Regions from separate parts of the Streptomyces sp. TLI_146 genome, predicted to be linked through region 1. Evidence: predicted binding sites of a transcription regulator. Region 1 holds the regulator's gene; the other holds the start of a gene.
The links. The regulator HspR, encoded in region 1, represses chaperone genes until heat shock. The targets are predictions, from matches to a motif close to TTGAGNNNNNNNNNCTCAA.
Positions count from the first base shown of each region.

Region 2: a site for HspR is predicted at 11,390-11,408, ahead of lon (endopeptidase La). Genes of this name have one in related genera too.

Region 1 is NZ_PJMX01000001.1:4,582,071-4,598,010, forward strand. Features, by position in the region: gene clpB (ATP-dependent chaperone ClpB) at 1-2,173, opposite strand, end outside; gene BX283_RS20570 (pyridoxamine 5'-phosphate oxidase family protein) at 2,307-2,759, shown strand; gene BX283_RS20575 ((2Fe-2S)-binding protein) at 2,873-3,190, opposite strand; gene BX283_RS20580 (helix-turn-helix transcriptional regulator) at 3,589-4,515, shown strand; gene BX283_RS20585 (sigma-70 family RNA polymerase sigma factor) at 4,697-5,575, opposite strand; gene BX283_RS20590 (heat shock protein transcriptional repressor HspR) at 5,714-6,160, opposite strand; gene dnaJ (molecular chaperone DnaJ) at 6,162-7,343, opposite strand; gene grpE (nucleotide exchange factor GrpE) at 7,389-8,030, opposite strand; gene dnaK (molecular chaperone DnaK) at 8,030-9,883, opposite strand; gene BX283_RS20610 (FkbM family methyltransferase) at 10,160-10,933, opposite strand; gene BX283_RS20615 (MraY family glycosyltransferase) at 10,930-11,958, opposite strand; gene BX283_RS20620 ((Fe-S)-binding protein) at 12,213-14,480, shown strand; gene BX283_RS20625 (FG-GAP repeat domain-containing protein) at 14,660-15,760, shown strand; gene BX283_RS20630 (Yip1 family protein) at 15,887-15,940, shown strand, end outside.
Region 2 is NZ_PJMX01000001.1:5,984,341-6,000,280, forward strand. Features, by position in the region: gene BX283_RS26915 (carboxymuconolactone decarboxylase family protein) at 1-21, shown strand, start outside; gene BX283_RS26920 (gamma-glutamyl-gamma-aminobutyrate hydrolase family protein) at 219-914, opposite strand; gene BX283_RS26925 (hemerythrin domain-containing protein) at 1,248-1,943, shown strand; gene BX283_RS26930 (DUF6191 domain-containing protein) at 2,043-2,225, shown strand; gene BX283_RS26935 (multifunctional oxoglutarate decarboxylase/oxoglutarate dehydrogenase thiamine pyrophosphate-binding subunit/dihydrolipoyllysine-residue succinyltransferase subunit) at 2,296-6,096, opposite strand; gene BX283_RS26940 (cell wall metabolism sensor histidine kinase WalK) at 6,393-7,553, opposite strand; gene BX283_RS26945 (response regulator transcription factor) at 7,550-8,287, opposite strand; gene BX283_RS26950 (spermidine synthase) at 8,372-9,058, opposite strand; gene BX283_RS26955 (rhomboid-like protein) at 9,271-10,107, shown strand; gene BX283_RS26960 (hypothetical protein) at 10,066-10,611, opposite strand; gene BX283_RS26965 (GNAT family N-acetyltransferase) at 10,608-11,264, opposite strand; gene lon (endopeptidase La) at 11,431-13,842, shown strand; gene BX283_RS26975 (serine protease) at 13,978-14,772, opposite strand; gene BX283_RS26980 (lysozyme) at 14,852-15,676, opposite strand.

The DNA of each region.
Region 1 (15,940 bases):
GCACCAGGATCGTGTTGCGGAAGTCGACCGTGCGGCCCTGGCCGTCGGTGAGGCGGCCGTCGTCGAGGACCTGGAGCAGGACGTCGAAGACCTCCGGGTGCGCCTTCTCGACCTCGTCGAGCAGGACCACGCTGTACGGGCGGCGGCGGACCGCCTCGGTGAGCTGGCCGCCCTCCTCGTACCCCACGTACCCGGGCGGGGCACCGACCAGACGGGCCACGCTGTGCTTCTCGCCGTACTCCGACATGTCGATGCGGACCATCGCCCGCTCGTCGTCGAAGAGGAAGTCGGCCAGTGCCTTGGCCAGTTCCGTCTTGCCCACGCCGGTCGGGCCGAGGAAGAGGAACGAGCCGGTCGGGCGGTCGGGGTCGGCGATGCCCGCCCTCGTACGGCGGACCGCGTCCGAGACCGCGCGGACCGCCTCGCTCTGGCCGATCAGACGGCGGCCCAGCTCGTCCTCCATACGCAGCAGCTTCTGCGTCTCGCCCTCCAGGAGGCGCCCGGCGGGGATGCCGGTCCAGGCGCCGACCACGTCCGCGATGTCGTCCGCGCCGACCTCGTCCTTGACCATGCTGGACTTGGTGTCGGCGCTCTTCGCGGCCTCCTCCTCGGCCTCGGAGGCCGCCTCCAGCTCGCGCTCCAGGGTCGGGATCTCGCCGTACAGCAGCTTGGAGGCGGTGTCGAAGTCGCCGTCGCGCTGGGCGCGCTCGGCCTGGCCGCGCAGGTCGTCGAGGCGCTCCTTGAGCTCGCCGACCCGGTTCAGGCCCTCCTTCTCCTTCTCCCAGCGGGCGGTGAGGCCGCGCAGGTCCTCCTCCTTGTCGGCGAGGTCGCGGCGGATCCTCTCCAGGCGCTCCTTGCTCGCCGCGTCCGTCTCCTTGGACAGGGCCAGCTCCTCCATACGGAGGCGGTCGACCGCCCGCTGGAGCTCGTCGATCTCCACGGGGGAGGAGTCGATCTCCATACGGAGGCGCGAGGCCGCCTCGTCGACCAGGTCGATCGCCTTGTCGGGCAGGAAGCGGGAGGTGATGTACCGGTCGGACAGGGTCGCGGCCGCCACCAGCGCGCTGTCCGCGATCTGCACCTTGTGGTGCGCCTCGTACCGGCCCTTGAGGCCGCGCAGGATCGCGATGGTGTCCTCGACCGTGGGCTCGGCGACCAGGACCTGCTGGAAACGGCGCTCCAGGGCGGGGTCCTTCTCGATGCGCTCGCGGTACTCGTCGAGCGTGGTGGCGCCCACCATCCGCAGCTCGCCCCGGGCCAGCATCGGCTTGAGCATGTTGCCCGCGTCCATGGCCGAGTCGCCGCCCGCGCCCGCGCCGACGACCGTGTGCAGCTCGTCGATGAACGTGACGATCTGGCCGTCGCTCGCCTTGATCTCGGCCAGGACGGTCTTCAGGCGCTCCTCGAACTCGCCCCGGTACTTCGCCCCGGCCACCATCGCGCCGAGGTCCAGCGAGACGAGCCGCTTGTTCTTCAGGGACTCCGGGACGTCGCCCTTCACGATCCGCTGGGCCAGGCCCTCCACGACGGCGGTCTTGCCCACGCCGGGCTCACCGATGAGCACCGGGTTGTTCTTGGTGCGCCGGGAGAGCACCTGCACCACCCGGCGGATCTCCTGGTCCCGGCCGATGACCGGGTCGAGCTTGCCCTCGCGGGCCGCGGCCGTGAAGTCCGTGCCGAACTTCTCCAGGGCCTTGTACTGGCCCTCGGGGTCGGGGGTGGTCACCCGCCGTCCTCCTCGTACTGTCTCGAATGCCTCAAGGAGCTTCTTCGCGGTGGCGCCCTGCCCGTCGAGCAGCTCGCCGGTCCGGCCGCCCTTGGCGGCGAGGCCGATGAGCAGGTGCTCGGTGGAGAGGAAGTCGTCGCCCAGCTCCTTGGCGCGCCGTGCGGCGTCGGCGATGACGGCCAGCAGTTCGCGGTCGGGCTGCGGCGGGGCGACCGTGGACCCGGTCACGCTGGGCAGCGCGGCGAGCAGCCGCTCCGCCCCGGACCGCACGGCCGCCTGGTCGGCGTCGACGGCCGCCAGCAGGTCGACGATGTTCTCGTTCTCCTCGCCCGTCAGGAGGGCGAGGAGCAGGTGTGCGGGCGTCAGGTCCGGGTGTCCGTCGGACACGGCCCGGTTGCTGGCCGCGTTGATCGCGTCCCGGCTCTTGTTGGTCAGCTCGGCGTCCACGTGCGGTCTCTCCTCCTCGGCGTAGGGGTCAGAACTCCATGACTCGTCCAGCGTACATAAAGTTGAGCCTATTCCGCTCAAGTCGGCTGGACGGGTTTCGGCGCGGGTCCGGGTCCGGCGTAGGTTTCGGCGCATGACCACGACCACGGAGCCGGCCGCCGTCCCGGCCACCCGCACCCGTACCCCGCTGGACCCCCGCCGGCCCGACCCGGCCTACCTCGGCTTCTGGCGCGAGCGGCACCTGTGCACGCTGACGACCCCGCGCCCGGACGGCAGTCCGCACCTGGTGCCGGTGGGGGTCACGTACGACCCGGAGGCGGGGGTGGCCCGGGTGATCGCCAACAGGTCGAGCAAGAAGGTCCTGAACGTGCTGGCCGCGGGGCCCGAGGGGGCGCGCGCCGCGGTCTGCCAGGTGGACGGGCGCCGCTGGGCGACGCTGGAGGGGCGGGCCTTCGTGCGTACGGAGCCGGGGCCGATCGCCGAGGCGGTGGCGCGGTACGCCGAGCGGTACGGGCGGGTGCCGCGCGAGAACCCGGACCGGGTGCTGATCGAGATCGTCCTGGAGCGGGCGATGGGCAAGGGCTGAGCGGGCCCTCGAACGTACGGGCGCAGCACAGCGGCGCCACCGTGTTCAGGTCCACGATGGCGCCGCTGTGTGGGGGAAGCGCCTGAGCGATTTAGAACGACGGGGGAATCGCTTCAGGCACTGCGGGGGGTGGCGGTAGATGACTCGGGGTCGAACAGCTGGTGGTCACGCTGGTCCAGATTGACGAACACCATGCCGTACCTCACGGCACAGCGGATCGGCTGCGGCGCCCCTCGTGGCCGGCGGAGGCACCGGTAGGCGCGGACGTCTTCGTCGTCCTCACGGGCGACCAGGATCGGCTCGCCGAACAGGGTGACCATCAACGAATCGCCACGATGGGGAATCGCCGTGACGAGGTCGATGAAGTGCCACCCCGAGCGGTAGGCCGTGGCCATCTCGCGCCGGAAGACCCGGTCGTCCGGCGGGATCATGCGCCGACACCCGCGGGCGCGACCTCCCAGGTGGGCTCCACCGGAGCCGCCAGGACCCGCGTCACCGGCTTGTGCTCCCAGGTGGGCTCTCCCGGAGCCGCTACGGTTCCGTGGGACGGCTTGCTCTCCCACGTGGGTTCCCCACTCGCGGCGAGAGCGCAAAGAGCAGCCGTGACAACGGCTATAGCGCTAAGTGCTCGAACCATCCTGCTCATGGCCGATCTCCACCTCTTTATGATCATTCCCTCCCCCCGCGCATAAGACGATGGCTCACTCTGAGCGCTTCCACCAGCGAGGCCAGGCATCATGTTCCTGTAATTCAGGAGTATGAGGGGGGTGTAATCCGGTTGTATCAGGGGCACTTCGGACATAGTCATGGCCCTACAGACCTGTGCGAGATGGGCAAGACCCTCTACGCCACCGCGTTGCGTACCGGCGGAATAACTCGCACGGAAGCCCAGGCCGCTCCCTGTCTCATCGATCTCGCGCTGCTGCGGCCCGATGCGGACGACGCGGAGCAGCTGCGGCCCGTCCCTCCCTCCGTCGTCCTGAACCAGCTCGTGCAGCCGCTGGAACGCGAGATCCAGGAGCGCAGGAAGCTGTCGATGTCGCTGGCCAGTACGTTCGAGCCATTCATGGCCATCACCAGCGAAGACGCGGCAAGCACCCATGCGATCACGGTCCTTGAGGGGCTCGAACTCATCAACGCGACGCTGGACCGCGTCATCGACGAGTGCACCAAGGAGCTGCTGACCATCCAGCCCGGCAGCGGACGCAGACCCGAGACCCTGGAGTCGGGCCTGCGCCGGGTCCAGCCGCTGCTCGACCGGGGCGTCGACATGCGCACCCTCTACCAGCACACGGCCCGCCACCACTCCGCGACCATCGGATACGTGGAGCGCATCGCGCCGTACGGGCTCGAGGTGCGCACGCTGGAAGAGATCATCGACCGGCTGATCATCGTGGACCGCCGGGTCGCCTTCATCCCCGCGCGCAGCGACCGCCGGGTCGCGCTCGAACTGCGGCACGAGGGCCTGGTGCAGTATCTGGTCGGCGTCTTCGACCAGTTCTGGCTGCACGCGGTGCCGTGGGAGGAGGAAGTCCCGTACGCCCAGAAGGCGGAGGGCATCACGGGCGTCCAGCGCTCCATCGCCAAGCTGCTTGTGGAGGGGCACGTGGACGACTCGATCGCCCGGCGGCTCGGGATGAACGTACGCACCTGCCGCGCGCACATCGCCAAACTGAACGCCGCTCTCGGCAGCGGCAGCCGGGCCCAGCTCGGCTACCTCATCGCCCAGTCCGGAATCCTGGAGCAGGACAACTGAACACGCTTCCCAGGGGTTCGTCCGCGGACCGGTGGTGGGTTGCTCGCGCAAGTTCCCCGCGCCCCTGAAGATGCGCCCCTTCGGGGCGCCCAGGGGATTGCCGCGGAGCGGCATTTCCAGGGGTGCGGGGAACTGCGCGACCAGCCACCCACCCAGCCGCGGACAAAGACCGGGCCCACGCCTACGCCGCCAGTACCGCCAGATCCAGCCGTCGCAGCCGGTCCGGGTCCGCCCGGAGCGTGATCTCGGTGATCCGGCCGTCCTCCGCCAGCGTGAACCCGATGACGACCTTGAGGGACCCGCCCGGCGCCCACACGGCGCCCACGGTGCCGTCCACCAGCGCCAGTTGGGCGGTCCGGGCGCGGCCCTTGAACGTGCCGGCCACCGCGAGCGCGCCCCGCACCTCGTCCATCGCGCCGACCTCCACGGTCGCGCGGTCGGCCCGGACCACCACATCGGGGTCGAGCAGTGCGAGCAGCGCGTCGAAGTCGCCCGCGCGCGAGGCGGCGAAGAACGCGTCGACGACCTCCCGCTGGCGCGCCAGGTCCGCGTCCGGCACCGGAGCCGACTCCTGCACCCGGCGCCGCGCCCGGCTCGCCAGCTGCCGGGTGGCGACCGTGGAGCGCCCCACCACCGCGGCTATCTCGTCGAACGGCACCATGAACATGTCGTGCAGGACGAAGGCGATCCGCTCGGCGGGCGCCAGCGTGTTCAGGACGACCAGCATCGCCAGGCCCACCGAGTCCACGAGCAGCACCTCGTGCTCGGGGTCGCCCGGCTCCTCGTGCCCGCGCGTGCGGACCGGCACGGGCTCGTCGTACAGCAGCTCGCGCCGTGAGTCGCGCGAGCGCAGCATGTCCAGGCAGACCCGGCCCACGACGGTGGTGAGCCAGCCGCCGAGGTTCTTCACCCCGCTCGCGTCGGTGCGGCTGAGCCGCAGCCACGCCTCCTGGACGGCGTCGTCCGCCTCGTTGAGGTTGCCGAGTATCCGGTAGGCGACGGCCCGCAAGTGGGTGCGGTTGGCCTCGAACCGCTCCGCCAGCCGTTCGCCCTCGTCCACGTCCACGTTCACGGTCACTTCTTCCCCTGCCTCACCCGAAGAGGTGACACCGACTGTAGCCGCACATGCGTGTGCCCGCGCCCCAAAAGGGCGCGGGCACACGGCATTTGGGCATGACCGGCAAGGGAAGGACCGCGGTCAGTCCTGCGGCCTCTTGGGCCGCCACACGACCAGCGCGCTGGTCTGCTGCACGTCCTGGTACGGCACCAGATCGCGCCGGTACGACGCGTGGACCTGGGCCTCGCGCTGCCGCATCGCGGCCGCCGCCCCGTCCACCGCCGACGAGAGCTCGGCGACGCGCTGCTGGAGCGCGGCCACCTGGTTCTCCAGCTCGATGATGCGCTTGATGCCGGCCAGGTTGATGCCCTCGTCCTGCGACAGCGTCTGCACCGTACGGAGCAGTTCGATGTCGCGGGCCGAGTAGCGCCGGCCGCGCCCGGCCGTGCGGTCGGGCGAGACCAGGCCGAGGCGGTCGTACTGCCGGAGGGTCTGCGGATGCAGACCGGAGAGCTGAGCGGCGACCGAGATGACGTACACCGGCGATTCGTCGGTCAGTTCGTACGGATTGCGTCGTCGGCCGTCCATCTCATGCTCCCTTCGCGGCCTGGAACAGTTCTGCCCGCGGATCGTGGTCCGCAGTCGCCTCGCGGTACGCCTCCAGGGCGTCGCGCGCCTTGTCGTCGAGTTCCTTGGGCACCACGACCTCCACGGTGACCAGGAGGTCGCCGCGCGAGCCGTCCTTGCGCAGGGCGCCCTTGCCCCGGGCCCGCATCGTACGGCCGTTGGGCGTGCCCGCGGGGAGCTTCAGGGTGACCGGGGGCCCGCCGAGGGTGGGCACCTTCACCTCGCCGCCGAGCGCCGCCTCCACGAAGGTGACGGGCACGGTGACCGTGAGGTTGTCGTCCTTGCGGCCGAAGACCGGGTGGCTGTCCACGTGGACGACCACATAGAGGTCACCGGCCGGACCGCCGCGCTCGCCCGCCGCGCCCTTGCCGCGCAGCCGGATCCGCTGGCCGTCGAAGACGCCCGCCGGGATCCTGACCTGCATGGTCCGGGACGACTTGGCGCGCCCGCTGCCCTTGCAGACGTCGCAGGGGTCCTGGGCGATCAGGCCCCGGCCCTTGCAGTCCACACACGGGTCGGTGAGCGAGAAGCCGCCGCCGGTGCCGCGCGAGACCTGGCCGGTGCCGACGCACGTCGGGCACACCCGGGGCGTGCCGTTCTTGTCGCCGGTGCCCGAACAGGCCTTGCAGGGGGCCTGGCTGGAGAGCCGGATCGGGACCGTGGCCCCGTCGACCGCCTCGGTGAAGCTGAGCGTCACCTCGGACTCCAGGTCCTGGCCCCGGCGCGGCTGGGTCCGGGTGCCCGTGCCCGGACCGCCCCGGTTGAAGAGGCCGCCGAACACGTCGCCCAGGCCGCCGCCGAAGCCGCCACCGCCGCCCGCCCCGCCCTGGGCGCCCCCGAAGAGGTCGCCCAGGTCGAAGTTGAAGCTGCCGCCTCCGGCGCCCGGACCGGCCCGGAAGCCGCCGTTGCCGAAGAGGGCGCGCGCCTCGTCGTACTCCTTGCGCCGCTTGGCGTCGCCGAGGATGTCGTTGGCCTCGGAGATCTCCTTGAAGCGCTCCTCCGCCTTGGCGTCGCCCTTGTTGGCGTCCGGGTGGAACTCCCGGGCGAGCTTGCGGTACGCCTTCTTGATCTCGGCCTCGGTGGCGTCCTTGGGGACGCCGAGGACCTTGTAGTAGTCCTTCTCGACGAAGTCCTTCGTGCTCATCGACGTCCCTCCTTCCGGACGGTCACTTCATCCTCGACCGCTGCGTCAGCCCTTGTCCGGGCCACCGCTCTCCTCGTCGGCCTTGCCTTCCTTGCCCTCCTTGGCCGCGCCCGGCTGGGGCTCGGCCACGGCGACCCGCGCGGGGCGGATCGTGCGCTCGCCGATCCGGTACCCGGGCTGGAGGATGGCCACGCAGGTCGTCTCGGTGACGTCCGGCGCGTAGCTGTGCATCAGGGCCTCGTGGACCGTCGGGTCGAAGGGCTCGCCCTCCTTGCCGAACTGCTGGAGGCCCATCTTCGCGGCGACCGTCTCCAGGGACTCGGCCACCGACTTGAAGCCGCCGGTCAGCTCACCGTGCTCACGGGCCCGGCCGATGTCGTCGAGCACGGGCAGCAGCTCGGTCAGGAGGCCGGCGACGGCGATCTCCTTGACCGTGACGCGGTCCCGCTCCACGCGGCGGCGGTAGTTCTGGTACTCGGCCTGAAGGCGCTGGAGGTCCGCCGTGCGCTCACCGAGCGCCGTCTGGGCCTGGTCCAGCTGTGCCGTCAGAGCGATCTCCTTGGCTGCGTCCCCGGCCGGGGCCGCCTTCCCCTCCTCGGAGGAGTCGGCGGCCTTCGGCTCGGCGTCTTCCTGTGCGCCGGAGGGGACGTCGGGCTTCTCCTCGAAGCCCGGGGTCTCCTCAGGCATCAGGCCGCGCCACCCTTCGCGTCGCCCGGCTTCTCGTCGTCGACGATCTCGGCGTCGACGACGTCGTCCTCAGCCTTGGCCTGCTGGGCACCCTCGGCGCCCGGCGCACCCTGCGCGGCCTGGGCGTCCGCGTACATCGCCTGGCCGAGCTTCTGGGAGACGGCCGCGAGCTTCTCGGTCGCGGTGCGGATCTCCGCGGTGTCCTCGCCCTTGAGCTTTTCCTTCAGCTCGGTGACGGCGGTCTCGACCTCGGTCCTGACCTCACCGGGGACCTTGTCCTCGTTGTCCTTGAGGAACTTCTCGGTCTGGTAGACGAGCTGCTCGCCCTGGTTGCGGGACTCGGCGGCCTCGCGGCGGCGGTGGTCCTCCTCCGCGTACTGCTCGGCCTCCTCGCGCATGCGGTTGACCTCGTCCTTCGGCAGCGAGGAGCCGCCGGTGACGGTCATCTTCTGCTCCTTGCCCGTGCCCAGGTCCTTCGCGGTCACGTGCATGATGCCGTTGGCGTCGATGTCGAAGGCGACCTCGATCTGCGGGACGCCGCGCGGGGCCGGCGGCAGACCCGTCAGCTCGAACATGCCGAGCTTCTTGTTGTACGCCGCGATCTCGCGCTCGCCCTGGTAGACCTGGATCTGCACGGACGGCTGGTTGTCCTCGGCCGTCGTGAAGATCTCGGACCGCTTGGTCGGGATCGTGGTGTTGCGCTCGATGAGCTTGGTCATGATCCCTCCCTTGGTCTCGATACCGAGGGACAGCGGGGTCACGTCGAGGAGCAGGACGTCCTTGACCTCACCCTTGAGGACACCGGCCTGGAGCGCGGCGCCGATGGCGACGACCTCGTCCGGGTTGACGCCCTTGTTGGCGTCCTTGCCGCCGGTCAGCTCGCGGACGAGCTCGGCGACGGCGGGCATACGGGTGGAGCCACCGACGAGAACGACGTGGTCGATCTCGGAGAGCTGGATGCCCGCGTCCTTGATGACGTTGTGGAACGGGTGCTTGCAGCGCTCAAGGAGGTCGGCGGTCAGCTGCTGGAACTGAGCACGCGTCAGCTTCTCGTCCAGGTGCAGCGGGCCCTCGGCCGACGCCGTGATGTACGGCAGGTTGATCGAGGTCTCGGTGGACGAGGACAGCTCGATCTTCGCCTTCTCGGCGGCCTCGCGCAGGCGCTGGAGCGCCATCTTGTCCTTGGAGAGGTCCACGCCGTGGCCGGAGTGGAACTGCTTCACCAGGTAGTCGACGACGCGCTGGTCCCAGTCGTCACCACCGAGGTGGTTGTCACCGTTGGTGGCCTTCACCTCGACGACGCCGTCACCGATCTCCAGGAGCGACACGTCGAAGGTGCCGCCGCCGAGGTCGAAGACGAGGATGGTCTGGTCGTCCTTGTCCAGGCCGTACGCCAGGGCGGCCGCGGTCGGCTCGTTGACGATGCGCAGGACGTTGAGGCCCGCGATCTCACCGGCCTCCTTCGTCGCCTGACGCTCGGAGTCGTTGAAGTACGCCGGGACGGTGATGACCGCGTCGGTGACCTTCTCGCCCAGGTACGCCTCGGCGTCGCGCTTCAGCTTCTGCAGGATGAAGGCGCTCATCTGCTGCGGGTTGAAGGTCTTGCCGTCGAGGTCGATCTTCCAGTCGGTGCCCATGTGGCGCTTGACCGAGCGGATGGTCCGGTCGACGTTGGTGACGGCCTGCCGCTTGGCGACCTCACCGACGAGGACCTCGCCGTTCTTGGCGAAGGCGACGACGGACGGCGTGGTCCTGGCGCCTTCGGCGTTGGTGATGACGGTGGGCTCGCCGCCTTCGAGAACGCTGACGACGGAGTTAGTCGTGCCCAGGTCGATGCCGACCGCACGTGCCATTTTGATTCCTCCAACTGACATCTTGAGTGGAACTGACTCAAGGATGCCTCACCCGTCCCGGGCGGTCAACAGAGCTGAGTCCCCTCGGCTCAACTTTTATGTTGCGCTTAGGTGTGTGCCCGGCCTTTGTCTGCGGCCCGTCCCCAACTGGTCGCGCAGTTCCCCGCGCCCCTCAAGTGCCGCTGCGCGGCAATCCCCTGGGCGGCGCGAAGGGACGCTTTCAGGGGCGCGGGGAACTGCGCGACCAGCCCCCACCGGCCCGCAGACGAAAGCGCGTCAACCAGCGTGCGGCACCTGGGCCGGGACCTGTTCCGACGGCGGCGGAGTGTCTTCCCGGAGCAGGACCAGCTCGCACTGGAGCAGGCGGCCGTCCCGCGGGTCCACGAGCCCGGGGCGGACCGACATCAGGGTCAGCCCGAGCTCCTCGCGCGCGTGGACCAGCACGTCGTCGAAGCCCGCGCCGCCCTCGTGGAGCGGGACCAGGGCGGCGCCCGCCTGGAGCCCGACGATCTCGTCCGCGTACGCGCCCGCGCCCCGCAGCACCTCCCGCTCGTACCCCTGCACCGCGAGCCGTACGAAGACCCGCTCGCCGGGGGCGGTGACGCCCTCCCACAGGGCGTCGAGCCGGTGCGCCTCGACGCTGCGCGTGCCGGTGTACGCGGTGTGCGGCGCGGCCGCGCGGTGCCGGGGCAGCATCGCCAGGGCCGAGCTGCTCACGCCCGCGTCGCCCGCGATGTTCAGCGTCAGCGGACCGGTGCGGTCGCCGAGCGCGTACGGTAGGACCGACCAGTACGGGTCCTCCGCGGCCCGCAGCCGCAGCTCGGCGCGGGGTTCGCGCAGCGGCTCGAAGGAGACGATCCGGCCCTCGTAGCCGCAGCGCCGCAGCATGCCGCCGTACGCGCCGGAGTACGCGCCCACGTCCAGGACGAGGTCGATCTCGTACCGCCGCAGCAGCCGGACCAGGGACGGCCCGTCGTCCACGGCCGGGGGCCGGGGCGTGCCGAGGCGGCGCAGGGTGGTGCGCGCGCGGTCCAGGAGGTCGATGCTCACGCCGGTGCTCCTTCGGGGGCCGGGTCGGGGGCGGGTTCGGCGCGCAGGGCCTCGTCGCCGTACACCGGCACCCTCAGCAGCACCACCACCGCGACCGCCGCGCCCAGGACGAGCGGCAGCACGGCGGGCGGGGCGAGGCGGCCGTCGTGGACGAGCAGCGCGGTGACCGTCCCGGTGAGCGCGGCGATCCCGAGGACCACCGCCGTGCCCTGCACGGTCAGGCCGCCGCGGCGCAGCCGGTGCGCGATGTGGTCGGCCGCGCCGTCGCCCAGCGCCCGCCCGGCGCGCCGCCGCGACACCAGGACCAGGACCGCGTCGGTGAGGACCACGGCGGTCAGGGCGAACAGGGAGGCGGTGGCCCGGACCGGGTCGGCCTCGGTGTGGACGAGCACGGCGGCCGAGGCGAGCAGGAAGCCGGTGAAGAGCGAGCCGCAGTGGCCGAGCACGATCCGCGCGGGGTGCCAGTTGTGCATCAGGAACCCGGTGAGCGAGGCGGCCAGAACGCTGAGCAGCAGGGCGAGCCCGGGCAGCGCGTCGGCGATGGCGCAGACGGCGAGCCCGAGCGCGGTCACCCCCGCCACCGTCCCCAGCGCCCCGTCGGAGGCGTCGAGCAGGCTGAACGCGTTGGTGACCAGCACGATCCACAGCACGGCGAGGGCTCCGGGACCCGGCGAGAGCCCCGAGGCCAGGGCGACCACCACGGTCGCGGCGGCGGTCTGCACCCCGATCCTGACCCGGGCCCCGAGCGGCCGCAGATCCCCGACGAGGCCGAGCAGCGCCACGGCCCCGGCGGCGCCGATCAGCGGCCCCACGCCGTCCCCGAGCCCGGCGAGCCCGAGCACCGGACCGGCCCCGACCGGGGCTAGCGTGCCCACCGCGACCGCGATCCCGCCCAGGTGCGGGGTGCGGGCCGGGCGCGTGCCCCGGCCCCGGGCCCCGGCGCGCAGGACGGCCGCGCGGACCACCGCGGCCAGCAGGGCGGTGCAGAGCAGGGCGGCGACGGCGGCCGTGAGCCCGGAGATCATGCGAACCAAGTTAGATTGTTATGTCCGTGTATGGGCTGAATAACACGATGGACATTTCAAAAGTGCCGAACCCTGTCCGACACTGGTCCCCGACCCCGGTCGGCGATCCGTCACCGACCCCGCTCACTGAGGGCCGCCTGAGCGACACAGATCACCGCGTGCGCGGCTACAGCGCCGCCGCATAAATGGGTACGCTCAGACGAGCTCGATAAGTTACTGCTTAGTAATCCCTGGCAGGCCCGAGGAGCCCCCACATGCAACTCGCCGCGATCATTGTGTCGCTGGTCCTAATCGCGGTCGGCGTAGCGCTGTTCGGCCGTGCCGTCTGGCAGATCTACCGGTTCGTGCGGCTCGGCCAGCCGGTGCCCGCGGGCACCCGGACCGACGAACCCGTGCAGCGCACCGTGACGGTGGTCAAGGAGTTCCTCGGCCACACCCGGATGAACCGCTGGGGCATCGTCGGCGTCGCGCACTGGTTCGTGGCGGTGGGCTTCTTCTCGCTGCTGCTCACGATCGTCAACGCCGTAGGCCAGCTCTTCCAGGCCGACTGGCTGATCCCGATCATCGGTGACTGGCTGCCGTACGAGATCTTCGTCGAGTTCCTCGGCCTGATGACGACGCTCGGCATCCTCACGCTGATCACCGTCCGACAGCTGAGCAAGGCCGACAAGCCGGGCCGCAAGTCCCGCTTCGCGGGCTCCAACACCGGCCAGGCCTACTTCGTCGAGACGATCATCCTGATCGTCGGCGTCTGCATCATGACGCTGCGCGCCCTGGAGGGCGTCCAGCACCACGTGGACAGCTACGAGCCCGGCTTCTTCGCCTCGTACCCGCTGATCCTGGCCCTCAAGGGCCTGAGCACGACGGCCATCCAGAACATCACCTACGGCGTCGCGGGCCTCAAGATCGCCGCGTCGTTCATCTGGATGATCACGGTCTCGCTCAAGACCGACATGGGCGTGGCCTGGCACCGCTTCCTCGGCTTCCCCAACATCTGGTTCAAGCGCGAGGCGGACGGCGACGTCGCCCTCGGCGCGCTCCAGCCGATGACGTCGGGCGGCAAGCCGATCGACTTCGAGGAGCCGGGCGACGACGACGTCTACGGCGTCTCCCAGATCGAGCACTTCTCCTGGAAGGGCATCCTCGACTTCTCCACCTGCACCGAGTGCGGCCGCTGCCAGTCGCAGTGCCCGGCCTGGAACACGGGCAAGCCGCTCTCGCCGAAGCTCCTCATCATGTCGCTGCGCGACCACGCGCACGCCAAGGCGCCGTACCTGCTCGCGGGCGGCGGCAAGGACATGGAGGGCAACGAGAAGGCGACGCCCGAGCAGCTGAAGGACGTTCCCGCGGCGGCGATCGCGGAGGCCGAGCGCCCCCTGATCGGCACCGTCGAGGAGAACGGCGTCATCGACCCGGACGTCCTGTGGTCCTGCACCACCTGCGGCGCCTGTGTCGAGCAGTGCCCGGTCGACATCGAGCACATCGACCACATCGTCGACATGCGCCGCTACCAGGTGATGATCGAGTCCGCGTTCCCGTCCGAGGCGGGCACGATGCTCAAGAACCTGGAGAAGAAGGGCAACCCCTGGGGTCTCGCCAAGAAGCAGCGCGTCGAGTGGACCAAGGAGGTCGACTTCGAGGTCCCGATCGTGGGCAAGGACGTCGAGGACCTGTCCGAGGTCGACTACCTGTACTGGGTCGGCTGCGCCGGCGCCCTTGAGGACCGCGCCAAGAAGACCACCAAGGCCTTCGCGGAGCTGCTGCACATGGCGGGCGTCAAGTTCGCGATCATGGGCGGCGACGAGAAGTGCACCGGCGACTCCCCGCGCCGCCTGGGCAACGAGCCGCTGTTCCAGCAGCTCGGCCAGGAGAACGTGGCGATGCTGAACATGGCGTTCGGCGAGGACGACGAAGACCCCGAGACGAAGAAGCCCAAGTCGTCGAAGAAGATCGTCGCGACCTGCCCGCACTGCTTCAACACGATCGCCAACGAGTACCCGCAGCTCGGCGGCGAGTACGAGGTCATCCACCACACCCAGCTGCTCCAGCACCTCATCGACGAGGGCAAGCTGATCCCGGTGACGCCGGTGGAGGGCCTGATCACCTACCACGACCCGTGCTACCTGGGCCGCCACAACAAGGTCTACACGCCTCCGCGCGAGATCATGTCGGCCGTCCCGGGCCTGCGCCAGCAGGAGATGCACCGCCACAAGGAGCGCGGCTTCTGCTGCGGCGCCGGTGGCGCGCGGATGTGGATGGAGGAGCGGATCGGCAAGCGCATCAACAACGAGCGCGTCGACGAGGCCCTCTCCCTCAACCCGGACATCGTCTCGACGGCCTGCCCGTTCTGCCTGGTCATGCTGACCGACTCGGTCAACGGCAAGAAGAACGACGGCCAGGCGAAGGAGTCCGTCCAGGTCGTGGACGTGGCGCAGCTGCTGCTCGACTCGGTGAAGACGCCCGCGGACCCGGCGGCGTCCGAGGACGCGGAGTCGGCCCCGGAGCCCGAGCCGGTCAAGTAGCGGGACCCCGCCCCTGGACAAGGGCGGGGAACGACAGCGGCCGGTCCTGCCCCCGAGGCGGAACCGGCCGCTGTCGCGTTGCGTACGGGCGTACGGCCGTCAGCCGCGCTGCTGCCCACCCGGCCCCGGCTACCCAGCGCTTAACCCTTGGCCCACGATGCGGCATCCTGTGGCGCGTGATGAGGTTGACGCGTACCCGTAAAGCCGTGGCAGGAGTGGCCGCGCTGGTCGCCGCCGCCCTGTGGGGCGCGGCGGGGTGCGACTCCGCGTCCGCCCACCACCCCGCGCCCAGCACCAAGGCGGCGGCCGCCGCGGCCGGGGGCGCGCCCCGGCCCGTACCGCACGGCCGGGGCAGCCGCATCCCGTACGACTTCAACGGCGACGGCCACCGCGACCTCGTCGTCGACGACCTCGCCAAGGGCGACAGCCACGGCGACGACGCGGGCATCGCGGTCGTCTACGGCACCGGCTCCGGCCGCGTCCTGGACCCGGCCGCCCGCCAGGTCCTCACCACCCGTCGCGACGCGGCGCCGGTCGGCGGCGAGCCGCCCGCCACGTTCGACGCCGAGGCGGCGTGCGACCTGGACGGGGACGGGTTCGGCGATCTGATCGTCACGCCCGACCCGTCGTACGACGGCGTCGGCCGCCCGCCCGTGCCCCTCCAGGTCCTCTTCGGCGGCCCCGGCGGCCTCACCGGACGCGCGGTGGTCCTGGGCATCCCCGAGCGGGCCCGGTACGGCAACGACTGGCCCGACCACCCCGTCTGCGGCGACTTCGACGGCGACGGCGCGACCGACCTCGCGGTCACCGCGACCGGCGGGCGCGTCAGCTTCCTGCGCGGCCCGTTCGCCCGCACCGGCGCCCCGCGCGCGGCGGGCGCCTCGCTGCCCGGGGGCGGGCCCGTCCTGGCCGCGCCGGAGCCGAGGGCGGACGCGAACGGGGACGGGTACGACGACCTCGTGGTGAGCGCACCGGGCGCGCGGCCCCGGCTGCTCCTCGGCGGCCCGCGGGGCCCGGTGCGGCCGGGCGGCACCTATACGTACGCCCGGAACACCTCCGTCCACCCGCCGGCGCTGCCCGCCGCGGGCCTGCCGGGCGGCGGCCCGGCCCCCGTGACGGACGTCCTCCAGGTCGCGGACCTCACCGGCGACAAGGTGCCCGATGTGGCGGTACGCGTCCACCGGGGCGAGACGCGCGACCTGGTGGCGGTGTACGCGGGCGCGGGCACCGGCGTACGGGAGAAACCGCTGGTCCAGTTCACGACGGCGGGCTGGGGCTGAACCTCGTACGCCCCCCGCCGGGACCCCCTCCGGGTCCCCCTAGGGGATGTCACAGCTCAGCCGCAAAGACGGCCGGTTCCCGGCCCCCCGGCTTGGCGACCCGTCAGAACAGGTACGTTCGAAGGCGTGGCAGGATTCAGGATGGGGCGCGGCCGGGACGACCGGAACCCGCGACGGCAA
Region 2 (15,940 bases), 1.4 Mb from region 1:
GTTGCCGACCCCAACAGCTGATCACCCCCGTACAGCTGCTGGTGCCGGCCGACACCCCCGACGGCCGGCAAGGTCGGGCGGACGGCTCGACGGCGGGCGGCCCGGTCACCGCAAGGACGTTGCGGTGACCGGGCCGCTTTTGTGTCGGACGGGTTCGTGCGGACGGGGAGGGGCTGGGGGCGGCTCCCTGCGGGAACCGCCCCCAGCCCCTCTTCGCGCTACTTCTTCCGCGCGGCCTCGATGAAGGCCTCGAACAAGGGGAGCGTGTCGCTGCCCAGCTCGCCGTGGGCCTGGAGTCCGGCGAGGAAGGGGGCCGAGGGGTCCTCGGCCTCGGCGCCCTCGATGACGCCGTCGTCCGACCAGGCGGTGGCGACAAGCCCGGCGCCGAGCTTGTCGATGCCCTGGTGGTGGTGGCAGTAGACGGTGGCGGTCGGCCCGAGGGCGTTGCCGAGCAGCGAATCCGGCTTCACCTGGATCTCGCGCGGCTCGTACTTCCCGGGGACGGCGGGGGAGTGCTCGGGAAGGTGCTGGTCGAGGGTGCCGCCGCGGATGATGGATATCAGCTGGAGGCCGCGGCAGACGCCGAGCACCGGAATCCCGCGCCGCTCGGCGACCGCGAGGGCGGCGAGCTCGGCGGTGTCCCGGGCCTTGTGCGGGGGAAACGTGAACTTCTCCCGCTCGGCACCGTAAAGGGCGGGGTCGATATCGGCGCCGCCGCTCATCAGCAGTGCGTCGGCGCGCTCCATCACGGCGTCCACCGCTTCGGGAATCGGCGGTACGAGAATCGGCGCGCCACCCGCCTGGTGGACCTTCTCCATGTACTCCCAGGGGAGCAGGGCCACCGAAACGTCTCCCCAAATGTTCCAGTTCACCGTACTCAGATCGGCGGTCACCGCCACGACGGGGCGAGTCATAGAATGTCGTCCTTCCCAATTCCAGCGAAATCGAGTTTCACTAGAGCGTTACTAGTGCGCTTCTCGGGTGCGCTCCACTTGTCCGCAGCGGGTACGGAGGCTTGGATCAAGAATTACATAGAGAACGCCTCTTTGGAAGAAATCCCAAAATAGGTATCGTGGAAACACCGCCGCTTTGTGGAGGAAAGCGGCCCGTCATCGCGCGCGTTCAACTGCGAGCTGATCGCAGTCGAACACCCCTATGGGGCGTGCGATGCCCTTGCGTACCCTCACGACAAGTGATCGGTCCATCGACCAATCGGTCCATCGGTCAAATAAATGGGGGAGACAACCATGACGGCCGCGACAGAGAACCCCGGCGCCCGTATGTATCAGGAGTTTCTCGGTGTCCATGCGATCCTGCGCCGGGGAACGGAACTGGTGGCGAACGCATTCGAGCGTCTCGGCGACGGCGACCAGGTCAGTGTCAAGGAACTCATCGACACCACGCAGTGGCTCATCGACTTCACGCATCACCACCACGAGTCGGAGGACGAGCTTTTCTGGCCCGTCCTGCACGGGCTCTACCCCGAGTCGGTGGCCTCCTTCGACACCCTCAACGAGGAGCACGCGGAGCTGGACCGGGAACTCCAGGGCCTGAGCCGGGCGGTGGAGCTCCTGACGGCGGCCAACGAGGCGGGCGAGCAGATCGGCGACGCCGCGGTGACCGAGGCGGCCCACGCCGGCACGGCGGCGGCCCGCAAGGTCCGCGACATCCTGGCGGGCCACCTCGACACGGAGGAGCCGGTCGTACGCGACCTCTTCCCCGGCGTCCCCGGCCCGGAGATCGACCGCCTGCGCACCGCGATCACCGAGGGCAGCCCCAAGTCCGGCGGCCACCTGGTCTTCGGCCTCCTGGAGGACCCGGACCTGGCCGAGGGCTACGACGAACTCATCGCCAGCTTCCCCCTGCCCTTCCGCTCCCACCGCCCCGAGCTGCTCCAGATGTACGTGGCCAGCAAGAAGGCGCTGGGGCTCGCGTCGGACTGACGGCAGGGCACGGCGGCACATCCCATCCCCATGATCGGGATCGCACAGCGGCCTCCCGGCGTTGTACGGGCAGGAGAGCCCACACGGAGGTGACCGCTCGTGTTCGGTAGTGCGCTCAATGAGCTGTTCCAGCCTGGGAAGCGGCATGCCGAGGAGGAGAAGCGGCGGCTGGAGATCACCCTCGACGAGGTGGGGGACGCGGACCCCGGGCGGGGGCCGATAGACCTGGGGAGCGGCACCGTTCTCATACGGGTCCCGCCGCCCGTCCCCGACGAGGAGTAGCGCTTACGCCGAAGGGCCCGGCACCCCGTTGAGGAACGGGGTGCCGGGCCCTTCGCCGTACAGCCGAGCGCTACGCGTCGAAGACCTCCGACACCAGCTGCTCCTGCTCCTGCTCGTGGCGCTTCTTCGAGCCCACCGCGGGCGACGAGGAGTGCGGGCGCGAGATGCGGCGCAGGCGCTCGCCGTGCGGGATGTCCGCGCCGACCGCCAGGTCCAGGTGGTCGATCAGGTTGAGCGCGATGAACGGCCAGGCACCCTGGTTCGCCGGCTCCTCCTGGGCCCACAGGTACTTCTCGGCGTTCGGGTACTTGGCGATCTCGGCCTGGAGCTCGGCACCCGGCAGCGGGTACAGACGCTCCAGACGGATCAGCGCCGTGTCCGTCGCGCCGCGCTTGTCGCGCTCCGCCTTCAGGTCGTAGTAGACCTTGCCGGCGCAGAAGACGACCTTGCGGACCGCGTTCGGGTCGACGAACTCGTCACCGATCACCGGGCGGAAGCCGCCGGTGGTGAACTCCTCCGCCTTCGACGCCGCCGCCTTCAGACGCAGCATCGACTTCGGGGTGAAGACGATGAGCGGCTTGTGGTGCGGGTTGTGCACCTGCCAGCGCAGGAGGTGGAAGTAGTTCGACGGGAGCGTCGGCATGGCGACCGTCATGTTGTTCTGCGCGCACATCTGCAGGAAGCGCTCGGGGCGCGCGGACGAGTGGTCCGGGCCCTGGCCCTCGTAGCCGTGCGGCAGCAGGAGCGTGACGCCGGACGTCTGCGCCCACTTCTGCTCGGCGGAGGAGATGAACTCGTCCACGACGGTCTGCGCGCCGTTGACGAAGTCGCCGAACTGCGCCTCCCACATCACCAGGGACTCGGGACGGGCCAGCGAGTAGCCGTACTCGAAGCCCATCGCCGCGTACTCGGAGAGCAGCGAGTCGTAGACGTTGTACCGCGCCTGCTCCTCGGTGAGGTACATCAGCGGGGTGTAGTCCTCGCCCGTCTCCTGGTCGACCAGGACCGCGTGGCGCTGGCCGAAGGTGCCGCGGCGGGTGTCCTGGCCGGAGAGGCGCACCGGGGTGCCCTCCATCAGCAGCGAGCCGATGGCCAGGGTCTCGCCCATGCCCCAGTCGATCGTGCCGTCCTCGACGGAGGCGGCGCGGCGCTGGAGCTGCGGCATCAGCCGCGGGTGGACCTTGATCCGCTCGGGGATGTTCACCTGCGACTCGGCGATGCGCTTCACGACCTCCTGGGAGACCGCGGTGCTCACCGCCGCCGGGAACTCGGCCTGCGGCTCGGGGGACTGGATCTCGCCCGGGTGCGAGGTGGCCTCGCGGACCTCGGCGAAGACCTTCTCCAGCTGGCCCTGGAAGTCCTGGAGCGCCTGCTCGGCCTCTTCCAGGGTGATGTCGCCGCGACCGATCAGCGACTCGGTGTACAGCTTGCGCACCGAGCGCTTCTTGTCGATCAGGTTGTACATCTGCGGGTTGGTGAACTGCGGGTTGTCGCCCTCGTTGTGACCGCGGCGGCGGTAGCAGATGAGGTCGATCACGACGTCCTTGTTGAACGTCTGGCGGAACTCGAAGGCCAGGCGGGCCACGCGGACCACGGCCTCCGGGTCGTCGCCGTTCACGTGGATGATCGGGGCCTCGATCATGCGGGCCACGTCGGTCGCGTACATCGAGGACCGGGAGGACTCCGGCGCCGCCGTGAAGCCGACCTGGTTGTTGATGACGATGTGGACCGTGCCGCCGGTGCGGTAGCCGCGCAGCTGCGACATGTTCAGGGTCTCGGCGACGACACCCTGGCCCGCGAAGGCCGCGTCACCGTGCAGGGCGACCGGCAGGACCGTGAAGTCCGTGCCGCCCTTGTTGATGACGTCCTGCTTGGCGCGGACGACGCCCTCCAGGACCGGGTCCACCGCCTCCAGGTGCGAGGGGTTGGCGACGAGCGAGACCTTGATCTGCTCGCCGTCCAGGCCCGTGAAGGTGCCCTCGGCGCCCAGGTGGTACTTGACGTCGCCGGAGCCGTGCATCGACTTCGGGTCGAGGTTGCCCTCGAACTCGCGGAAGATCTGCGCGTACGACTTGCCCACGATGTTGGCGAGGACGTTCAGGCGGCCGCGGTGGGCCATGCCGATGACGACCTCGTCCAGGCGCGACTCGGCCGCGCTGTCGATGACCGCGTCGAGCAGCGGGATGACCGACTCGCCGCCTTCGAGGCTGAAGCGCTTCTGGCCGACGTACTTGGTCTGCAGGAACGTCTCGAACGCCTCCGCCGCGTTCAGACGGCGCAGGATCCGCAGCTGCTCCTCGCGCTCCGGCTTGGAGTGCGGGCGCTCGACGCGGTCCTGGATCCACTTGCGCTGCTTGGGGTCCTGGATGTGCATGAACTCGATGCCGGTGGTGCGGCAGTACGAGTCGCGCAGCACGCCGAGGACGTCGCGCAGCTTCATCAGGGACTTGCCGGCGAAGCCGCCGACCGCGAACTCGCGCTCCAGGTCCCACAGGGTGAGCCCGTGCTCGGTGATGTCCAGGTCGGGGTGCTTGCGCTGGCGGTACTCCAGCGGGTCCGTGTCGGCCATGACGTGGCCGCGGACCCGGTAGGAGTGGATCAGCTCGAAGACGCGCGCGGCCTTGGTGACGTCGTCGTCGTGCGAGGCGTCGATGTCCTTGAGCCAGCGGACCGGCTCGTAGGGGATGCGCAGCGACTCGAAGATGCCGTCGTAGAAGCCGTCGTCGCCGAGCAGCAGGTTGGCGACGATCCGCAGGAACTCGCCGGAGGCGGCGCCCTGGATGACCCGGTGGTCGTACGTGGAGGTGAGGGTCATCACCTTGGAGATGCCCAGCTTGTTCAGGGTGTCCTGGGAGGTGCCCTGGAACTCGGCCGGGTAGTCCATCGAGCCGACGCCCATGATGACCGACTGCCCGGGCATCAGACGCGGCACGGAGTGGACGGTGCCGAGGCCGCCGGGGTTGGTCAGGGAGACCGTGACGCCGGAGAAGTCGTCCATCGTCAGCTTGCCCTGGCGGGCCCGCTTGACGATGTCCTCGTACGCCTGCCAGAACTCGAAGAAGTTGAGCGTCTCGGCCTTCTTGATGCCCGCGACGACCAGCTGGCGGTCGCCGTTGGGCTTCACCAGGTCGATGGCGAGACCGAAGTTGATGTGCTCCGGCTTGACCAGGGTCGGCTTGCCGTCCTTCTCCGTGAAGGAGTAGTTCATCGACGGCATGGCCTTGATGGCCTGCACCATCGCGTACCCGATGAGGTGGGTGAAGGAGATCTTCCCGCCCCGGGCGCGCTTCAGGTGGTTGTTGATCACGATCCGGTTGTCGAACAGCAGCTTCACCGGGACCGCGCGCACCGACGTGGCCGTCGGGACGTCGATCGAGGCGTGCATGTTCTTCGCCACGGCGGCGGCGGGGCCGCGCAGCGTGACGTACTCCGGACCGGCCGGGGCCTCGGTCGCCGGGGCAGCCTTGGCCGCGGGCTTCGCCGGGGCCGGGGCGGCCGCGGCGGGCTGCGCCGGAGCGGCGGGGGCCTGGGCGGCGGGGGCCGGCGCGGGCGCGGCCGGAGCCGGGGCCTGGGCGGCGGGCGCCGGGGTGACCGGGGCCGGAGCGGCGGGCGCGGCAGGGGTGGCTACCGCAGCCCCCGCGGCTGCGGCGGGAGCCCCCGCGACAGGCTTGTCCGCCGTGCCGGAGGCACCCGGCTTGTAGTCGGCGAAGAAGTCCCACCAGGCACGGTCGACCGAATTGGGGTCCTGGAGGTACTGCTGGTAGATCTCGTCGACGAGCCACTCATTGGCACCGAAGCCGGCTGCAGGGTTCTTGCCCTGCCCGTCTTGGTCGGTCGAGACGCTCGAATTACTGGGGGACTGAGACGACACGGCGGCAACCGCCCTCTTCCGCTTCACAAGGTGATGGACAGCGGAAATAAAGGCTACGCCTCCCTGGCCTGGAGGTGCAGACCGGGCGTGCCACAGTCGCGTAAGTCACACCGGAAAGCGAGTTTCAGGGCAGGATTTGGCGGGAAACAGATCAGGTTCGGCTGGCGAGTGGGTACGCCACAGCGCGGTTGCGACCCCGCTGGAGCCGCATCCCCTGACCACTCACACCCCGCTTGCAGCGGCTCCACTGGAGCGGCTGCGCCGCGCGAATGTCTGCTTCCGGTTCGAACCCTACGTCAATTCGTCGTCCGGGGTACGCCCGGAAGGGTGACCTGGATGCGGCATCCGCGTGATGATTCGGCCACGCCGATGTGGCCGCCGTGCAGATCCACCGCCCAGCGGGCGATCGCCAGGCCCAGGCCCGTACCGCCGTCGCTGCCCGGCCCGTGCGGGGCCGAGGCGTCGCCCCGGTTGAACCGCTCGAAGACCCGGTGCCACTCGGACTTCGGGATGCCCGGCCCCTCGTCCAGGACCTCCAGGTCCAGGGACTCGGGCTGCGGGCCGCGCCGGGCCCGTACGGTGACGCGGCCGTGCGGCGGCGAGTGCTTGACCGCGTTGTCGATGAGATTCGCCACCACCTGGTGCAGCCGCTCCCGGTCCGCGTGCGCGGTCAGCTCGGGCGGCGAGACGTCCAGGTGGAGATGGACGTCGGTACGCGTGTGGTTGCCGGACCCGGAGGACAGGCCGCGCCGGGAGGCGGCCAGATTGGCCTCCTTGAGCACCCCGGACAGATACGGCCACACCTCGAAGCGGTGCGCCCGCAGCGGGACGACGCCGTTGTCCAGGCGGGACAGGTCCAGCAGGGTCTCCACCAGGCGCCCCAGCCGTTCCGTCTGCTTCAGGGCCGTGCGCATCGTCTCGGGGTCGGCGGCCGAGACGCCGTCCACCACGTTCTCCAGGACCGCCCGCAGCGCCGCGATCGGGGTGCGCAGCTCGTGGGAGACATTCGCCACGAGTTCCTTGCGGTGGCGGTCCACGGCCTCCAGGTCGTCCGCCATGCGGTTGATGGTGGAGGCGAGGTCGCCGAGCTCGTCGCGGCGGCCGTCGCCGCGCACCCGGCGGGTGTAGTCGCCGTGCGAGATCGCCCGGGCGACGGTGTTCATCTCGTCCAGCGGCGCGGTCAGGCCGTGCGCCACGAACTGGGTGATGAGCAGGGTGGCTATCACCGAGAAGACGGTGATGAACCGCAGCTCGGTGCGGGTCTGCACGGCCACCATCAGCAGCCCGGTGGTGATGAAGACCGAGACCACGACCAGTGAGCCGAGCTTCGTCTTGATGGAGATGGAAACCTCCCTCAGGCCGCCCCTCAGCCTTTCGCGCACCCGGTCGCGGGCCCCGGCGCCCGGCCCGTTCCGCCGGGCCCGCCCGTTCACCGCCCCGGCCGCCGCCCGGCTCATGGCGCCGGGGTCTCCAGTGCGTAGCCCACGCCGTGGACCGTGCGGATGCGCTCGGCCCCGATCTTCCGGCGCAGCGCCTTGATGTGGCTGTCCACGGTACGGGTGCCCGAGGCGTCCGCCCAGTCCCAGACCTCCGCGAGCAGCTGCTCGCGGGAGAGCACCGCGCGCGGGGTGTTGGCCAGGCAGCTCAGCAGGTCGAACTCGGTCGGGGTGAGGTGCACGTCCTCGCCGCGCACCCGGACCCGGCGCTGCGCGTGGTCGATCTCCAGCTCGCCCAGCCGCAGGATCCCGGTGCGCGGGGTGGCCGCCGCGAGCGTGGCCCGCTCGACCCGGCGCAGCAGCACGTGCACCCGGGCCGCCAGCTCCCGCATGGAGAACGGCTTGGTCATGTAGTCGTCCGCGCCGACGCCCAGACCGACCAGCATGTCCGTCTCGTCGTCGCGCGCCGTCAGCATCAGCACCGGGACCGGCCGGCGGGCCTGCACCCGGCGGCAGACCTCCAGGCCGTCGAAGCCCGGCAGCATGATGTCCAGGACCATCAGGTCCGGCTGCCACGCCTCGGCCGTGTCCACGGCGGCCGGGCCGTCCAGGGCCGTCTGGACCTGGAAGCCCTCGGCCCGCAGCCGTGCCGCGATGGCGTCGACGATCGTCGTGTCGTCCTCGACGACCAGCACCCGGCGCTGGGCGCCGGGGGTCGCCGCGACGCCGTTGTGGGTGGTGTGTGCCTGCTCCATCGCCCCGCCCTGATATTGCTTCCGGGGATCCGTGGGGTGATCCCCTGTGTCCGTCAGAGACTAGAGGCACCGGCCGCGTCCCGGCTACGCAGGGCGAACGGCGAGATGGACCACGTCAGGGACGCCCCGGGCAACTGTGATCTCTTCGGTCCTAACCCCGGAGAATCCGGCATTACGGAGAGCCTCCTCGAAGGCGGGGGACGGCTGCGCGGACCACACCGCGAGGACTCCGCCGGGGGTGAGCCGGTCCCGGCAGGCCGCGAGACCGGCGGGGGAGTAGAGGCTGCCGTTGCTTTCGGTGACGGTCCAGTCGGGCCCGTTGTCGATGTCCAGGCAGAGCGCGTCGAAGGTGTCCTGGGCGCTCGTCACGTACGCGACCAGATCGGTGTGCAGGACCTCGGTGCGGGGGTCGGCCAGGGCGGCCTCGGAGAGCGGTGCCAGGGGCCCCGAGCGGTGCCAGTCGACGACCGCCAACTCGCGTTCCACCACGGCGATCCGGCCCCACCGGGGGTCGGCGGCGGCGTGCGCGAGCGAGAAGCCGACGCCGAGCCCGCCGATGAGCACCGAGGGCCGCTCGCGGCCGGCCGGCAGCGCGTCGCGCGCGGCGTCCACGAGCAGCCGCTCCGAGCGCCCGTCGGAGGTGTCCATCAGGAACGTGCCGTTGGCGATGATCTCGAAGTGCGGGCCGCGCCGCCGGAGCACGACCTCTCCGTACGGCCCCTCGCGCCGGTCGAGTACGACCGGGACGGCGATCGGGTCGGCGATGGACATGCAAGGACCTCCTCGAAAGCGGAGCGAACGGCTCGGAGGCCGACGCGCGGCCTGCGTCAAAGGTTGTCCAATGTGGCACAAGTCATAGACGTGAAGGGGAGCGTTCGCAGAGGGTGAGCGTTGTACAAGCGTAAGCATCAAGGCCGGACGATCACCGGCGCGGCTTGTGGTTCCGGGCGTGTGTGCGGCGCCCGGTGGAAGGGGCCTCACCGGTGAACCCTGGAACGGCGCGGGACCACGCGCGGCTGCTCGACGGCATCCCGCGGCAGCGGCCGACGGCCCGGCGGACGGGCGACGAGACGCCGGAGGGCGGGGACATCGCGAAGAGCCCCGCGGCGGCCGGGACGCCCGCCGGTCCGCAGGTGCGCGGACTGCTGCGCCGCGCCGTCCAGTTGCTGCCGACCCCGACGGGCACGCCCTTCACCTTCGCGTACACCCTGCTGCTGCTCCTCACGTCGCTGTACGTGGAGGTCGGCGACCCGGACACGGTCCGCACGCTGCTCGAAGGCTCCAGCACCGATGTGCAGCACCTCAGCCGCACCCCCGTGCTCGTGCTGCTCGCCAGCGCGCTGTGGATCGCGGGCGGCATCTCCTCGCCGTGGGCCGTCGGCTTCGTCTTCATCCTCACCGCCCTGGAGCGCCGCGTCGGCGGGGTGCGCACGGCCGGGGTGTTCCTGCTCGGGCATGTGGTGGCGACGCTGGTGACCGAGGTGCCGGTGGGCGTCTCCGTGATGGCGGGACAGCTGCCGGACTCCTCGCTGCACCGCCTCGACTACGGCATCAGCTTCGGCCTGATGGCGAGCGTCGGCGCGCTCGCGGGGCTGCTGCCCCCGCTGCTGCGGTGGCCGCTGCTCGGCGTGATGGCCGTGCTGCTCATCCAGGACCTGCTGGACATGGTGGATCCGCTGGCCAGCTGGGGCCATCCGACCGCCCTGCTCGTCGGCGTCGTCTGCTGGCCGGTGCTGCGCCGGGCGGACCGGCGCCGGTCCGGGCGTACCGACGAGCCGTCAGCGGTAGCCGACGGGCAGCTGGGCTCGTACGTTCCGTAGCGCCGGGCCCTGGTGGATGTCGTCGGTCAGGACGACGTGTCCCTCGTACGTGTACTGGTACATCAGCGCGTCGGCGATCGGGCGCCCGGTCGGGCGCGGCGGCAGATGCGCGAAGTCGGCGTCCTTGAGGGCGGTGCGGAGCCTGGCCAGGGCGTCGGGCGTCAGCGTCCCGGTGGTGGTCTTCCCGTCCCGGCTCGTCGAGGTGTACGAGCCGTCCTCCTTGACCACCAGCTCGTTGTGGAGCCCCGCGAACCCGCCGCTCACCACCATCTTGAGCAGCTGCGCGTGCTGGGCGGGCGGCGTGGGCGTGGCGCTCTCCGGCGAGCTGGGCGGCGGCGAACTCGGCGGCGGGGTCTGCGCGCTCAGGGTGCCGCTCGGCGCCGGGGCGGTCGACTTGGAGGCGCCGTCCGCCGGGGAGCTCGTGGAGTCGCAGGCCGTCGCCGCGAGCAAGGTGACGAGCAGCAGCGCTCCGGTCGTCGTCCAGGTCCTGCCCGTGTGGCTCATGCAGCCGAGGATGCCGGATCGGTGGGAGCGAAGTACAGGCTCGCCATCGGCGAATGCGTCGTCCAGCCGAGCGATGTGTACAGCGCCTGCCCGTCGGGGGTGCCCACCAGGACGCCGGTGGTGGCGCCCGCCGCGTGCGCGCCGCTCTGGAGCGTGCGCATGACCAGGCTCGCGAGCCCGCGGCGCCGGTGCTCGGGCGACGTCTCGATCTGGTCGGCCACGGCGGTCGCGCCGGTGGGGGCGATCTGGCCGCGCGCGGCGAAGTGGCCCGCCTCGGTGCGCACCAGGACGCGCAGCACGCCGCCGGTGGTCCAGCGGGTCAGCGTGTAACCGGCCGGGACCTCGGCGGGGGCCGGGGCCAGCGGCACCGTCATCAGGAAGCCGGGCTCGTCGCTGTGCCAGCCGGGGCCGAGCCACGGCCGGACCGTGTCGCCTTCCGCGAAGAGCTTCAGCCAGGTGCCGGGCGCGGTGGTCGCCTCGACCAGCTTGCGCACCGAGGCCTCGTCGGGCTCGGGCAGGACGTGCCGGGAGACCTGCTTGACCTGGCCGACGTCGATGGTCCAGCCCCAGGGCTCGGCGACCGGCGCCGCCGCGCCGCGCGACACGACCCACCCCTTGGTCCAGGCCTCGACGAGCTCCGGTACGGATTCCATGGCTGTCCTCCCCGTAATAGCGATAGAGCCGATGTGAGTAATAGTCCCTATCGCTCTACGACTCTTACAAGAGGTGATCGCTCAGAGCGAACAGCCGGTGGGGAACATTCCTTGGCTCACATGCATTGAGTCGGCATAGCTCAACTTGACTGCCGAAGGGGAGATCATGGCTCACTCGTCCGCACCGCTCACCCTGCCTGTGCTGCCGCTCGACGACGAGGTCGTCCTGCCCGGGATGGTCGTGCCGCTGGATCTGTCCGACACCGAGGTGCGGGCCGCCGTAGAGGCCGCCCAGGCGGCCGTCCGGGCCGACGGCCCCTCGGCGGGCAAGCCCCGGGTGCTGCTCGTCCCGCGCGTCGACGGGGCCTACGCCGCGACCGGCGTCCTCGGCACCGTGGAGCAGGTCGGCCGGCTCTCCGACGGCGACCCGGGCGCGCTCATCCGCGGTGTGGCGCGGGTGCGCATCGGCGCCGGCACCACCGGCCCGGGCGGCGCCCTGTGGGTGGAGGGCACCACGGTCGAGGAGACCGTCCCCGACCCCCTGCCCGGCCAGGTCGCCGAACTGGTCAAGGAGTACAAGGCGCTCGCCACCGAGTGGCTGAAGAAGCGCGGCGCCTGGCAGGTCGTCGACCGCGTCCAGCAGATCGAGGGCGTCTCGGCCCTCGCCGACAACTCCGGCTACTCACCCTTCCTCACCACCGCCCAGAAGGTCGAGCTCCTGGAGACCGCCGACCCGGTCGCCCGCCTCAAGCTCGCCACCGAGCACCTGCGCGAGCACCTCGCCGAGCAGGACGTGGCCGAGTCCATCGCCAAGGACGTCCAGGAGGGCGTGGACAAGCAGCAGCGCGAGTTCCTGCTGCGCCGCCAGCTCGACGCCGTACGCAAGGAGCTGCGCGAGCTCAACGGCGAGTCGGAGGGCGACGCGTCCGACGACTACCGGGCCCGGGTGGAGGCCGCCGACCTCCCCGAGAAGGTCCGCGAGGCCGCCCTCAAGGAGGTCGAGAAGCTGGAGCGCTCCAGCGACCAGTCCCCCGAGGGCTCCTGGATCCGCACCTGGCTGGACACCGTCCTGGAACTCCCGTGGCAGGAGCGGACGGAGGACGTGTACGACATCGCGGGCGCCCGCGCGGTCCTGGACGCCGAGCACGCGGGTCTGGAGGACGTGAAGGAGCGCATCACCGAGTACCTGGCGGTCCGCAAGCGGCGCGCCGACCGGGGTCTCGGCGTCGTCGGCGGGCGGCGCGGGGGCGCGGTGCTCGCGCTCGTCGGCCCGCCCGGCGTGGGAAAGACGAGCGTCGCCGAGAGCGTGGCCCACGCCATGGGCCGCAAGTTCGTCCGCGTCGCCCTCGGCGGCGTCCGCGACGAGGCCGAGATCCGCGGCCACCGGCGTACGTACGTGGGCGCGCTGCCCGGCCGGATCGTCCGGGCCGTCAAGGAGGCCGGGTCGATGAACCCGGTGGTGCTGCTCGACGAGATCGACAAGATCGGCTCCGACTTCCGCGGCGACCCGGCCGCGGCCCTGCTCGAAGTCCTCGACCCGGCGCAGAACCACACGTTCCGCGACCACTACCTGGAGGTCGAGCTCGATCTGAGCGACGTCGTCTTCCTGGCCACGGCCAACGTCCTGGAGGCCATCCCGGAGGCGCTGCTCGACCGTATGGAGCTGGTCCGCCTGGACGGCTACACCGAGGACGAGAAGGTCGTCATCGCCCGCGACCACCTGCTCCCGCGCCAGCTGGAGCGGGCCGGGCTCGACGCCGGCGAGGTGGACCTGGAGGAGGCCGCGCTGCGCAGGCTGGCGGGGGAGTACACCCGCGAGGCGGGCGTGCGGAACCTGGAGCGCTCGCTCGCCCGGCTGCTGCGCAAGGTGGCGGCCCAGCACGAGACCGGCGAGCGCGCCCTGCCCTTCACGGTCACCCCCGACGACCTGCGCGCGCTGATCGGGCGCCCGCACCACGTCCCCGAGTCCGCCCAGGACCCGGCGGAGCGGCGCACCTCGGTGCCCGGCGTGGCCACCGGCCTCGCGGTGACCGGGGCGGGCGGCGACGTCCTGTTCGTCGAGGCGTCGCTCGCCGACCCGGAGACGGGCGCGGCGGGGCTGACCCTCACCGGCCAGCTGGGCGACGTGATGAAGGAGTCGGCGCAGATCGCGCTGAGCTTCCTGCGCTCGCACGGCGCGGAGCTGGAGCTGCCGGTGGCCGACCTGAAGGACCGGGGCGTGCACGTCCACTTCCCGGCGGGCGCGGTCCCCAAGGACGGCCCGAGCGCGGGCATCACGCTGGTGACCGCCCTGTCCTCGCTGCTCAGCGGACGCCTGGTCCGCACCGACGTGGCGATGACCGGTGAGGTGTCGCTGACCGGGCGGGTGCTGCCGATCGGCGGGCTGAAGCAGAAGCTGCTCGCGGCGCACCGGGCGGGGATCACCACGGTGGTGATCCCCAAGCGCAACGAGCCGGACCTCGACGACGTCCCCGCGGAGGTCCTGGAGAAGCTGGAGGTCCACCCGGTCAGCGACGTCCGCCAGGTCCTGGAGATCGCGCTGTCCCCGGCGGAGGTGCGGGTGCCGGTGGCCGCGTAGCGGCCGGTTTGGCCCGGTGTTCGTCTGCGGCCCGTGGTGGGTTGCTCGCGCAGTTCCCCGCGCCCCTAGGTATTTAGGGGCGCGGGGAACTGCGCGCTCAGCCACCCACGGTCCGCAGACGAAGCACTCCCCGCACTACGCTCGCACCGCCCGCTCGTACAGCCCCCGCGCATGCGAGTCGAACAGCACCGCCGTCGACGCCACATCCGTGTCGCCGCCGCTCAGCACCCCGATGAGGCGGCCGCGGTGGTCCGGCCCCCGGTAGTCCGCCAGCCACGGGCTGCCGCTGGTGCCCGTCCAGAACCCGGCGCAGTCGATCCGTACGTCGCTCGCCAGATCGGGGTCCGGGCGGGTGTCGGTGGTGCAGGCGATGGGCCGGTTCTCCGGGTTGTGGTCCTCGTCCGGATAGCCGAAGACGGTCACCCGGCGCCGCGGCCCCGAGCTCCAGTCGGGCTGGGCCGCGCCCACCACGCTTTGCACGCTGCGGCCCCGGGCGTCCGGCTCCAGGGTCAGGAAGGCGTAGTCGAAGGAGTCGTCGCCGTCCCCGGACCACCGCTCGTCGGTCTGGACGGCTCTGACCTTCCAGGTCCCGTACGGGTACGAGCCCTTGACCGCGCCGGAGAAGCCGGGCGCGAACGCCATCGAGCCCGCCGTCCCGGCGTCCGCGCAGTGCGCGGCGGTGGCGACGACGTTGCCCTTGGGGCTGGCGACGACGCTGGCCGTGCACCAGTGCCTGTCGCCGTCGACCAGCACGCCCACGGACGGCAGCCCGGACGTCGCGGCGGCGGACGACTGCGGAGCGGGCGCGGGCGGCACCTCGTCGGGCCGGTCCTGCTGGGGCGCCGACGCGGCCGACGACCAGCCGCACCCCGTGACCAGGGCCAGCATCCCCGCGGCGGACACCCGCCCCACCCTTCGCAGCACGCGCATGGAGACCATCCTGTCGTATGACGGGACGCGGCGCGGTGAGGCCCCCGGAGCGCGTCGGCGCGCCGGGGGCCGTGGCGTACTAGCCGTTGGCCAGTGCCTGGAGCCGGTCGTAGGCGCCGTTGAACTTCGAGTGGTCGCCGACGGTCGGGCCCGACGATGTGTACTGCCACATCGTGTAGTAGCCCCAGCCGGCCGGAAGGGTGCCCGGGTCGGTGTTGTAGCGGGCGATCCACAGCGGGTTGGTGGAGCCGAAGGCGGCCGAGTTGCCGGTGCACTGGGTCCACCAGCTGGTGGCGGTGTAGATGACCGCGTCACGGCCGGTGCGGGCCCGGTACTGGTTCACGAAGTCGCGGATCCAGTTGACCATCCCGGCCTGGGAGAGCCCGTAGCAGGCGGCGCCGTACGGGTTCCACTCGATGTCGAGCGCGCCCGGCAGCGTACGGCCGTCGCGCGACCAGCCGCCGCCGTGGTCCACGAAGTAGTTGGCCTGGGTCGCGCCGCTCGTGGTGTCCGGCGTCGCGAAGTGGTACGCGCCGCGGATCATGCCGACGTTGTACGAGCCGTTGTACTGCTGCGCGAAGTACGGGTTGGTGTAGTACGTGCCCTCGGTGGCCTTGACGTAGGCCCACTTCACCCCGCTGTTCCACAGGGTGCTCCAGGCGACGTTGCCGTTGTGGCTGCTGGTGTCGACGCCCTCCGTCTGGACGGCGCGGGTGGAGCGGGGCGGGCCGCCGGTGCCGTCGTGCGCGGCCACGCCCATGCCCATGGTGGCGGAGCCACGGGCGGGGGTCTGGGCCGCGCCGGAGATGCCGGGGGCGGTGAGGAGGAGGGCGAGGGCCGAGAGGAGGATTCCGGCCGCGGCGAGGGGACCGCGGCGGGCCGTTCCGGGTCTGTGCACGGGCATTGCGTGCCTCCGAAAGGCGTGGGTGGGGGGACGTGCCGGGGAATCGACATGTCGTTGTGGACATGTCATACGGGAAAAGCTACGCACGTAGACCGTGACGCGAAAGAGGTTCCGGAACTGTCATTGGCCCAGGCCTCTGGCAGGACGACGGAGGCCGGTGCGAGCTGCGCCGACCACGCGTCGCTGCAAATAACTTTCAGCCGTGGGCAGTTGGCGGTCCGCCGGCCGCTCCCGCCGTGCCGCCCGCCTCCCCGTCCGGTCCGC